DNA from 2 places in the Streptomyces sp. NPDC088725 genome. Region 1 is predicted to be linked to the other one. Evidence: riboswitches for the same ligand, from Rfam matches in the RefSeq annotation. Region 1 holds a riboswitch; the other holds the start of a gene.
What was found. Region 1 has a riboswitch for S-adenosylmethionine ahead of thrC (threonine synthase). Riboswitches for the same ligand answer to the same signal wherever they lie in the genome.

Region 2: it holds a riboswitch for S-adenosylmethionine, as region 1 does, so the genes downstream of both, ACIP6N_RS05475 (aminotransferase class V-fold PLP-dependent enzyme) here and thrC (threonine synthase) in region 1, are expected to answer to the same signal.

The regions. Positions count from the first base shown of each region.
Region 1 is NZ_JBIVLO010000005.1:148,567-154,199, forward strand. It holds gene ACIP6N_RS14025 (trehalose-6-phosphate synthase) at 1-492, opposite strand, end outside; gene ACIP6N_RS14030 (glucosyl-3-phosphoglycerate synthase) at 721-1,665, opposite strand; SAM riboswitch class I at 1,820-1,947, shown strand; gene thrC (threonine synthase) at 1,963-3,285, shown strand; gene ACIP6N_RS14040 (MoaD/ThiS family protein) at 3,429-3,707, shown strand; gene ACIP6N_RS14045 (cold-shock protein) at 4,073-4,276, shown strand; gene groL (chaperonin GroEL) at 4,753-5,633, shown strand, end outside.
Region 2 is NZ_JBIVLO010000002.1:348,121-353,753, reverse strand. It holds gene ACIP6N_RS05485 (cytochrome bc complex cytochrome b subunit) at 1-1,138, shown strand, start outside; gene trpD (anthranilate phosphoribosyltransferase) at 1,305-2,369, shown strand; SAM riboswitch class IV at 2,466-2,583, shown strand; gene ACIP6N_RS05475 (aminotransferase class V-fold PLP-dependent enzyme) at 2,629-4,017, shown strand; gene ACIP6N_RS05470 (TIGR03619 family F420-dependent LLM class oxidoreductase) at 4,039-4,941, opposite strand; gene ACIP6N_RS05465 (Lrp/AsnC family transcriptional regulator) at 5,094-5,375, opposite strand; gene ACIP6N_RS05460 (rhomboid family intramembrane serine protease) at 5,372-5,633, opposite strand, start outside.

The DNA.
Region 1 (5,633 bases):
GCCGGGCACCAGCGCCAGGTGGTAGTCCTGCACCAGGACCGCGGCGCCCTCGGCCGCCTCGTCGGCCAGCGCCTCGGCGAAGGCGCGGTTGTACGCCTCGTACGACGCCCACTGCGCGCGGAACTCCGGGCCGAAGGCCGGCTCCAGCGGGGTCTGGTAGAGCAGGTGGTGGACGAACCACAGCGTCGAATTCGCCACGCCGTTGTACGCGTCCGCGTACACCTCCGGCGCGATGTCCAGCATCCGGACGCGCTGTCCGCCGGTGTCCGCCACGTCGAGCCGGCCGCCCGTCCGGCGTACGGCCTCGCGGTCGCCGTCACCGAGCGCCGCGCACACCCAGACCGCGTCCGTGTCAGGACCGATGGCGGACAGCCCGGACACCAGCCCGCCGCCGCCGCGCTTGGCGTCCAGCGCTCCGTCGTCGCGCACGGAGTACGAGACGGGACCGCGGTTGGAGGCGACAAGGACCTGGGCGACGTGCTCGGAGACCATGGCCGAAATCTAGCCCGTACCGGAAACGCTCAAACGTACGGACGCGTACGGCTCGGTCACATGCGCGTTCGTGTGATGAGCGGCGGCGAGCATGTACGCGGCTCCGGGGCCTCGGTCGCGCTCCCGTCCGCGACGCGAGTCTCCGTGACGCGAGGGGCGAAGGTCCATGAGGGCGCGCCCCAGGAAATCCGCCCGTCGGAACCGGCTGCGCCGCACGTTCAGAATCGGCTACGCCGCACGGCCGGCCGTGTACTCGCCGATCTCCCGCATCGGCGGCCGCTCCTCCGTGTCCACCGCGTGGGTACGCGGGACGAAACCGTCCTCACCCCGCTCGAACTGCGTCAGCACCGGCCGCACCAGATGCCCGCGCGACAGCCGCAGCTGCGCCGTGCGGTAGATCGCCGCCGCCATCCGTCCGAGCGCCCGCCCGTCCTGGTGCCGGTGGATCCGTACACCCACGTCCACCTGCGCCAGCGCGTCAAGGCCCACCGCGTGCAGCGCGTCGACCAGCAGCCCCAGCTCCACGCCGTATCCGACGGGGAACGGCAGCCGCTCCAGCAGCGTCCGGCGCGCCGCGTACTCCCCGCCCAGCGGCTGGACGAAACCCGCGAGCAGAGGCCAGTGCAGATTCAGCAGCGGCCGCGCCACCAGTTCCGTCACCCGGCCGCCCTGTCCCGCGGTCCCGTTCAGCGGCCGGTCGTACATCCCCTTCACGAGCTGCACCTCCGGGTCCGTGAGCAGCGGCCCCACGATCCCCGACACGAAGTCCGCCGAGAATTCCCGGAGATCGGCGTCCACGAAACAGACGATGTCGCCGGTTGTCACCAGCAGCGACCGCCACAGCACCTCGCCCTTGCCGGGCAGCGCGGGCAGCCGCGGCAGTATCGCGTCCCGGTGCACGACCCGCGCGCCGGCCGCCGCCGCGATCTTCGCCGTACCGTCCACGGAACCGGAGTCGATCACCACCAACTCGTCGACGAGCGGCACCTTCTCCATCAGCTCCCGGCGGATGACCGCGACGATCTCACCGACGGTCTCCTCCTCGTCGAGCGCCGGCAGGACCACGCTCACCGTGGTGCCACGCGCGGCCTTGGCGGCCGTCAGCCGGTCGAGCGTACGGTCGCCGACGGACCAGGAACGCCTGGTCAGCCAGCGTTCCACCTCTTCCAGCACGGTCGGTACTCCCTGAGAGTGATCCATCTCGCGTTCCGGACGACTGTCTCAACCGTCCGGTCCTTCGGTTACAGTCTTGAACAAGGCCAGTAGCCCGCGCATGCCGGGGGTGGTCGGCCGACAAACGCACCGGAGCCCGGTTCCGGCGCCATACCGCTCATCCAGAGGGGCAGAGGGAACGGCCCGTTGAAGCCCCGGCAACCATCCCGCCGACCGCGAGGTCACGGTGGGGAAGGTGCCAATTCCGTCTTGCGGCGAAACGCGTCGTGAGGAAGATGAGGAAAGGGCCTCGCCTTCATGGCTGTGCAGACTGTCCAGAACACTGACGTCACCCAGAACCCGACCGGATCCGCCGCTTCCGCCGGCACCGTCGACCTGGGACCCGCCGCCGCACTCTCGTGCCGCGAATGCGGAGAACGTTTCGAACTCGGCCCGATCTTCGCCTGCGCGAGCTGTTTCGGCCCGCTCGAAGTGGCCTACGACCTGCCGACGGGCGACCCGGAAGCGCTGAAGAAGCGCATCGCGGCGGGACCCGACAACATCTGGCGCTACGCGGAGCTGCTGCCCGTCCCCGCCGACGTCGCCACGAAGCCCAACATCAACCCGGGCTTCACCAAGCTCGTCAAGGCCGACAACCTCGCCCGTGAACTGGGCGTCACCGGCGGCCTCCACATCAAGGACGACTCCGGCAACCCGACGCACTCCTTCAAGGACCGCGTCGTCGCCATCGCCGTCGAGGCGGCCCGCGCCTTCGGCTTCACCACGCTCTCCTGCTCCTCCACCGGTAACCTCGCGGGCGCGGTAGGCGCGGCTGCGGCCCGCGCCGGACTGCGGTCGTGCGTGTTCATCCCGCACGACCTGGAGCAGGGCAAGGTCGTCATGGCGGCCGTCTACGGCGGTGAACTGGTCGGCATCGAGGGCAACTACGACGACGTCAACCGCTTCTGTTCCGAGCTGATCGGCGACCCGCTGGGCGAGGGCTGGGGCTTCGTCAACGTCAACCTCCGCCCGTACTACGGCGAGGGCTCGAAGACGCTCGCGTACGAGATCTGCGAGCAGCTCGGCTGGCAGCTGCCCGACCAGATCGTCATCCCGATCGCCTCGGGCTCACAGCTCACGAAGATCGACAAGGGTCTGCGCGAGCTGATCAAGCTGGGTCTGGTCGAGGACAGGCCGTACAAGATCTTCGGGGCCCAGGCCGAGGGCTGCTCGCCGGTCTCCGCCGCTTTCAAGGCCGGTCACGACGTCGTACGTCCGCAGAAGCCGGACACCATCGCCAAGTCGCTGGCGATCGGGAACCCGGCCGACGGCCCGTACGTCCTGGACATCACGCGCCGCACCGGCGGCGCCGTCGAGGACGTCAACGACGAGCAGATCGTGGACGCGATCAAGCTGCTCGCCCGCACCGAGGGGATCTTCGCCGAGACGGCGGGCGGGGTGACGGTCGGCGTGACGAAGAAGCTCATCGAGTCCGGCGCGCTCGACCCGACGCTCACGACGGTCGTGCTCAACACCGGTGACGGCCTGAAGACGCTGGACGCGGTGGCCCCGACGACCGGCCCGACGGCGACGATCCGCCCGAGCCTGGACGCGTTCCGGGACGCGGGTCTCGCGCACTGATCCGTTGCGGGACGGCGGTCTCGCGCACTGACCCGGCCCGGGACGGCCGTCTCGCGTACCGACCCGTTCCGGGACGCCGGGTTCGCGCACTCGCCCGTCCCGGCAGGCCCCACGACATCCAGACCCGAGGAAGGCATCCCACCATGAGCGTCAAGGTCCGCATCCCCACCATCCTCCGTACGTACACCGGTGGTCAGGCCGAGGTCCCGGCGGAGGGCGCGACCCTCTCCGAGGTCATCCAGTCCCTGGAGAGCAACCACCCGGGGATCGCCGCCCGTGTGCTGGACGACGCGGGCAAGCTGCGCCGCTTCGTGAACGTGTACGTGAACGACGACGACGTCCGCTTCGAGCAGGGCCTGGAGACGGTGACCCCGGCGGGCGCCGGCGTCTCGATCATCCCGGCGGTCGCGGGCGGCTGCTGACCGTCCGACTGCCGCAGCGCGTCATGGAATTGCCCCCTCCGCAAGAGAAGCGGAGGGGGCAATTCCATGTGGTTGAGCGCGCTACGATGTGGGAACGACCCGCTGTCGCGCGTGCCCAACACATATGAGAACGCGACAACATGGAGTCGAAGTCCTGGTGCCGTTTGCGTGATAGATGCGCTTTGCCTGGCCCGACTTGCCCCGGATCATTGGCAATTCACTGTTTCGTGTGTTCGGCCATGCCCGGAATTCTCGTCTGATTGACCTGTTGCAGAGGGCAGTTGGGCAGATACATTCAGCCGCGGTCGACGCGTTCCGACGCGAAGTAAGGCCTCCGGCAGGGGCCAGTAATAGGGGAGTTGGGCATGGCTCAGGGCACCGTCAAGTGGTTCAACGCGGAGAAGGGCTACGGCTTCATCGCGGTCGACGGTGGTGCGGATGTTTTCGTCCACTACAGCGCCATCCAGATGGACGGGTACCGCACCCTTGAAGAAGGTCAGCGAGTGGAGTTCGAGATCTCGCAGGGCCAGAAGGGTCCGCAGGCGGACATGGTCAAGCTCGCCGTCTGATTCCGGCGCGATCGGCCACCGACGCACGATCGAAGTCCACGCACCGCACGAGGGGCCCGTATCCCGGTCACAGGGGTACGGGCCTCTCGCACGTGCGGGGGCGGGTGTGCGGGCGGGTGTGTGCGTACGGGCGCGTGTGCGGGCCGCGTTCGTACGGGCGTGGGCCGCGTTCGTACGGGTCGCTTTCGTGCGCCGGTGTACGTCAGGCGTGCTGGGGGAGGCGCGCGGAGAGACGCGCGGGTAAGGCGCGTGTCCCGTGAGACGTGCGTCCTGTGGGGCGGGGGGAGCTTGCACTCTCGGGGGTCGAGTGCTAATCATTGGCGTTAGCACTCTGCAGGTGAGAGTGACAACTTATGGACCGGGTCAGCGAGGCCCGCAGAGCTGGTGGGGCAAGGAACCACCCAGTTCTCAGGCCGTCCGTCGCGGGCGCGGGCGCGGTCCGGAGAATCCACCCCAGTCCGGGAGGACCACTTCACATGGCCAAGATCATCGCGTTCGACGAGGAGGCACGGCGCGGTCTCGAGCGCGGGATGAACCAGCTCGCCGACGCCGTCAAGGTCACCCTTGGCCCCAAGGGTCGCAACGTCGTCCTCGAGAAGAAGTGGGGCGCCCCCACGATCACCAACGATGGTGTTTCCATCGCCAAGGAGATCGAGCTCGAGGACCCTTACGAGAAGATCGGCGCCGAGCTGGTCAAGGAAGTCGCCAAGAAGACGGACGACGTCGCCGGTGACGGAACGACCACCGCGACCGTGCTCGCCCAGGCGCTCGTCCGCGAGGGCCTGCGCAACGTGGCCGCCGGCGCCAACCCGATGGCGCTCAAGCGTGGCATCGAGAAGGCCGTCGAGGCCGTCTCGGGCGCCCTGCTGGAGCAGGCCAAGGACGTGGAGACCAAGGAGCAGATCGCTTCTACGGCCTCCATCTCCGCCGCTGACACCCAGATCGGCGAGCTCATCGCCGAGGCGATGGACAAGGTCGGCAAGGAAGGCGTCATCACCGTCGAGGAGTCGCAGACCTTCGGTCTCGAGCTTGAGCTCACCGAGGGCATGCGCTTCGACAAGGGCTACATCTCGGCGTACTTCGCCACGGACATGGAGCGCATGGAGTCGTCGCTCGACGACCCGTACCTCCTGATCGTGAACTCGAAGATCGGCAACGTGAAGGACCTCCTTCCGCTGCTCGAGAAGGTCATGCAGTCCGGCAAGCCGCTGCTGATCATCGCCGAGGACGTCGAGGGCGAGGCCCTGTCGACCCTGGTCGTCAACAAGATCCGTGGCACCTTCAAGTCCGTCGCCGTCAAGGCCCCGGGCTTCGGTGACCGCCGCAAGGCCATGCTCAACGACATCGCCATCCTCAC
Region 2 (5,633 bases), on a different contig from region 1:
TTACTCGCTCCCGGACGACCTGCTCTCCGGCACCGGTGTGCGCTTCATGGAAGGCGCGATCCTGTCCGTCCCGATCGTCGGCACGTACATGTCGATGTTCCTGTTCGGCGGGGAGTTCCCGGGCGGCGACTTCGTGGCCCGGTTCTACTCGGTCCACATCCTGCTGCTGCCGGGCATCATGCTCGGCCTGCTGGTCGGTCACCTGATCCTGGTCTTCTACCACAAGCACACGCAGTTCGCGGGTCCCGGACGTACGAACAAGAACGTCGTGGGCATGCCGCTGCTGCCGATCTACATGGCGAAGGCCGGCGGTTTCTTCTTCCTGGTCTTCGGCGTGATCTCGATCATCGCCGCCATCGCCACGATCAACCCGATCTGGGGCATCGGCCCCTACCGGCCCGACCAGGTCTCCACCGGAGCCCAGCCCGACTGGTACATGGGCTTCTCCGAAGGTCTGATCCGTGTCATGCCCGGCTGGGAGATCAACCTCTGGGGTCACACGCTCGTCCTGGGTGTGTTCATCCCGTTGATGATCTTCCCGCTGGTGCTCGTCGCCATCGCGGTCTATCCCTTCATCGAGGCATGGGTCACCGGCGACCGGCGCGCGCATCACATCGCGGAGCGGCCACGCAACCAGCCGACCCGTACCGCGTTCGGTGTGGCCTGGCTGACCTGGTACGGCGTCCTCCTGATCGGTGGCGGCAACGACCTCTGGGCCACGCACTTCCACCTCTCGATCAACACGATCACCTGGTTCGTGCGGATCGCGTTCTTCGTGGCCCCGGTCGTCGCCTTCATCATCACCAAGCGGTTCTGCCTGGGTCTCCAGCGCAGCGACGCCGAGAAGGTGCTGCACGGACGCGAGTCCGGCATCATCAAGCGGCTGCCGCACGGTGAGTTCGTCGAGGTCCACACGCCGCTCGAACAGGGCGACCTCTACAAGCTCACGGCGCACGATCAGCCCAGCCCGGCCGAGATCGGCCCCACGACCGACGAGAACGGTGTCGAGCGCAAGGTCTCGCCCGTCGAGAAGGCCAGGGTCAGCCTCAGCAAGGGTTACTTCGGCGAGGGCAACCAGATTCCCAAGCCCACCGCCGAGCAGTACAAGGAGATCACCAGCGGCCACGGCCACCACTGATCCCGCCAGAACCGTCAGGTTCGCCACCACCGAGGGCCCCGGCCCGGCTCCCCGCGAGGGGACCGGCCGGGGCCCTCGGCGTTCTTCCTGCGGGGCGCGCGCCGATAGGCTGGCCGGGAAGGCCGCCACAGGCCCGTGGAACCCCCGCAGAGACCCAGGAGCGAGCATGAGCGCTGTTACCCCCGTCGGAGGCGACACCGTGGCGGCCCGCAGCTGGCCGGGCGTGCTGAACCCGCTGCTGCGCGGCGAGCACCTGAGCACGGACGACACCGCCTGGGCCATGGACAGGATCATGAGCGGCGAGGCCACCGACGCGCAGATCGCCGGATTCGCGGTCGCGCTGCGGGCGAAGGGCGAGACCGTCGAGGAGGTCTCCGGGCTCGTGCGGGCCATGTACGCGCACGCCAGGACCATCGAGGTGCCGGGCCCCACCGTCGACATCGTCGGCACCGGCGGTGACATGGCGAAGACCGTCAACATCTCCACGATGTCGGCGATCGTGGTGGCCGGCGCGGGCGCCAAGGTCGTCAAGCACGGCAACCGCGCCTCCTCGTCGGCGAGCGGCGCCTCCGACGTACTGGAACGCCTCGGCGTCAACCTGGAACTGACCCCGCGGCGGGTCGCCGAGGTCGCCGAGGAAGCGGGCATCACGTTCTGCTTCGCGGTGAAGTTCCACCCCGCCCTGCGGTACGCGGCCAAGGCGCGCAAGGAGCTGGGCGCGCAGACCACGTTCAACATCCTCGGACCGCTCACCAACCCGGCCCGGGTACGGTCGCAGGCGGTCGGCGTCGCGGACCGGCGGATGGCGCCGATCGTGGCCGGTGTGCTGGCGGCGCGCGGCAATTCGTCGCTGGTCGTCCGCGGGGACGACGGCCTGGACGAGCTGACGACGACGGCCACCTCCACGGTCTGGATCGTCCGGGACGGCGCCGTGCGCGAGACGTCGTTCGACCCGCGCGACGTGGGCATCGAACTGGTGCCGATCGAGGCGCTGCGCGGCGCGGACGCCGCGTACAACGCCGAGGTGGCCCGGCGCCTGCTGGCCGGCGAGCAGGGGCCCGTGCGCGATGCCGTCCTGCTCAACTCCGCTGCCGCACTGGTCGCGTTGAGCCCCACGGACGCGCCGCTGACCGACCAGATCGCCGCCGGGATCGCCACGGCGGCCGAGTCCGTCGACTCCGGCGCGGCCAAGGCCACGCTGGAGCGCTGGGTGAGCGCGAGTACCGCCTGATCCGGACGGTGCGGTGGCGCGGGGCCGGCCGGCCGATGTCCGGGATGTGGACCGGAGTTGCCCATGACCGTGGAGCCTGTGTCATGCTTTTCGACAGGTCATGAGTGACAGCGACTACGGCCCCGGCCCGCTGTCCGGCAACCCTCCGTCCGTGGCGGGGTGCCCCGGGTGAAGACCAGGCCGCAGGCAGCGAGGTCTGTGGCAAGCGCGGACCCCTGCATGCCTTGGGGTCCTTGGTCCTCGAGGGAGCAGTCTCGACATGTCCGCATACGCCAGTGCCACTGTCGCCGCCGTCAGCACCGACTCCGAAGCCGCCTGTGCGCAGCCGCTGCCGGTGCTCGGGCGGGATGTCACCGTCCCGCTCGTCACCGGTGGCGAGGTCACGTACGCCGCGCTCGACTACGCGGCGAGCGCGCCGGCCCTCCAGCGGGTGTGGGACGACATCGCCGCGTACGCCCCGTACTACGGCAGCGTCCACCGCGGCGCCGGTTACCTCTCGCAGCTGTCCACCGACCTCTTCGAGAAGAGCCGCCGCACGGTCGCCGGGTTCCTCGGCTGCCGCGCGGACGACCAGGTCGTCTTCACCCGCTCCACCACCGACTCGCTGAACCTCCTGGCCGCCGCGCTGCCCGCCGGCTGTGAGGTGTACGTCTTCGAGACCGAGCACCACGCCGCGCTGCTGCCGTGGCGTGCGGCCCGGGTGAACATCCTCGACGCGCCGCGTACCCCGGCCGCCGCCGTCGCCACCCTGGAGAGCGCGCTGGCCGGACGGGACACCTCGGTGCCCGCGCTCGTCTGCGTCACCGGCGCCTCCAACGTCACCGGCGAGCTGTGGCCCGTACAGGAGCTGGCCGCCGCCGCGCACGCGCACGGCGCCCGTATCGTCCTCGACGCCGCGCAGCTCGCGCCGCACCACCCGGTGGACGTCACCGGACTCGACGTGGACTGGGTCGCGTTCTCCGGACACAAGCTGTACGCGCCGTTCGGCTCCGGCGTGCTCGCGGGCCGTTCGGACTGGCTGCTCGACTCGGAGCCGTACCTCGCGGGCGGTGGTGCGAGCCGTCGGGTCACCCGGCGTGAGGACGGCGGGGTGGACGTCGACTGGCACACCACGACGGCCCGCCACGAGGCCGGTTCGCCGAACGTCATCGGGGTGTACGCGATCGCCTCCGCCTGCACGGCGCTCAAGGAGGCCGGTTTCGACACGCTGGTCGCCCGCGAGCAGGCGCTGGTCGCCCGCGTGCGTGCGGGGCTCGCCGAGGTGCCCGAGGTCAAGGTGCTCTCGCTCTTCGGCGACGACGCACCGCGCGTCGGCGTCCTGTCGTTCGTCGTCGAGGGCTGGAACAGCTCGCACTTCGCCGCCGCGCTGTCGGCGGAGTACGGCATCGGCGTGCGCGACGGCCTCTTCTGCGCCCACCCGCTCGTACGGACCCTGCTCGACAACGACCCGCAGGAGCAGGGGGAGTGCGGCGCCCCCGAGGCCGAGCCCGGCGAGCGCTCGCTCAACGCGATCCGGGTCAGCTTCGGCGCGGGAACGCCGGAGGAGCACGTGGACCGGTTCGTCGGCGCGGTCAAGGAGCTGGTGCGCGACGGCGCCCGCTGGAACTACCGCACCGAGGACGGCCGTTGCGTCCCGGCTCCCTGCTGATACTGATGCCCGGAGGCGGGATCAGTCCTCGCGGGCGAGGTCCAGCACGGACCTGACGAGTTCGAGCGAGTGGTCGATGTCCTTGGACAGCCACATCAGGTCCACGAAGACGTGGTCGATGTCCGTCTCGCGGCGCGTCAGTCCGATGGCCTCGGCCACCTCCTCGACCGTGGTCACCCGGGTCGGGATGAACCGCAGGATCGCCCCGATCTCCGACGGGTCACGGCCCTCCTCCGCCGCGATCCTGCGGATCTCCCGCAGCGGGCCGTTGACGGAGGCGGGGTCGTAGTAACCGCCTCTCGGCGAGAGGACGGGCAGCCAGCCGTCCGCCCGGCGTGCGACACGGCGCAGCGCCGCCGGGGCCCAGCCGCCCAGATGGATCGGCGGGCGGGGCCGCCGCACCGGCTTGAGGTCGACATGAGTGGGTGGCAGGCTCACGTAAGGGCCCTCGTGCGCCACGGGGTTGGTGGACCACCAGGCGTCCAGCACGTCGAGCGTCTCGTCCAGCCGGGCGCCCCGCTCTTCGATCGGGACGCCGACGGCCCGGAACTCGTCGGGGGACCAGCCGGTGCCGAGCCCGGGTATCAATCGTCCACCGCTGACCAGGTCCAGGCTCGTGAGCGTACGGGCGAACAGCACCGGCTGGTACCAGGGAGCCGCCAGGACGTTGCTCCCCAGCAGCGCGCGTTCGGTGGAGGCCGCAGCGACGGTCAGGACCGTGAGCGGGTCGAGGACGGCGTTGAACTCCTTGGGGAAGCCGATGCCGCCGCCGTAACCGATCGCGGGACGCACCGGTGACAGCAGCCGGTCGCTGACCCACAGGCTGTCCGCGCCGAGCGCCTCCGCCTCCCGGGCGAAGCGCCCGGCACCGGCGGCGTGGTGGGCGAGGGTGCCCATCTGGGGGAGAGTGAATCCGATACGCATGACGGCCTCCGTAAGGCCCGTACTGCCATTGAGCACAGGCTTCACGGTAATACCGCAATATCGGACAATATTCCCCCGCGATGTCCAGGCGGCGTCTCCCGTGGGGAGTCAGGACCGGGTCGGCCTCGCGGGCCTCGGGAGCCTCGGGAGTCTCAGGAGTCGAGCCCGATCGCGAAGGCCGCCTCCAGGTCGTGCTGGGAGTACGTACGGAACGCCACGTGCGTGTCCGTCCCCCGCACGCCCTCGATCTTGCTGATCCGGCCGGGGATGACCTCCGCCAGATCGTCGTGCGCGGCGACTCGCACCATGGCGATCAGGTCGTACGTACCGGTCACCGAGAAGACTTCGCTGACACTCTCCAGCGAGGCGATCGCCTCGGCGATCTCGGGGATCCGGTCCACGCTGGTCTTGATGAGCACGATCGCGGTGATCACGGTTGGCGTTCTCCCTCAGTGGCCGCGGTTTGGCCTCCCACCTTATCGGTACGGCGGTAACGCGCCCATGCGTAGAGGAAGCCCGCGCCGAAGCCCACCAGATGCGCGAGATAGGCGACGCCGGGACCCGATCCGGCGGTCCGTGCCGCCAGCCCCTGGAGGATGAACCAGAAAATCAGCACGATCCAGGCGGGGAAGCGCAGCGGCAGGAAGAAAAGAAACGGGAAAATGCTGGTCACGCGCGCCTTGGGAAAGAGG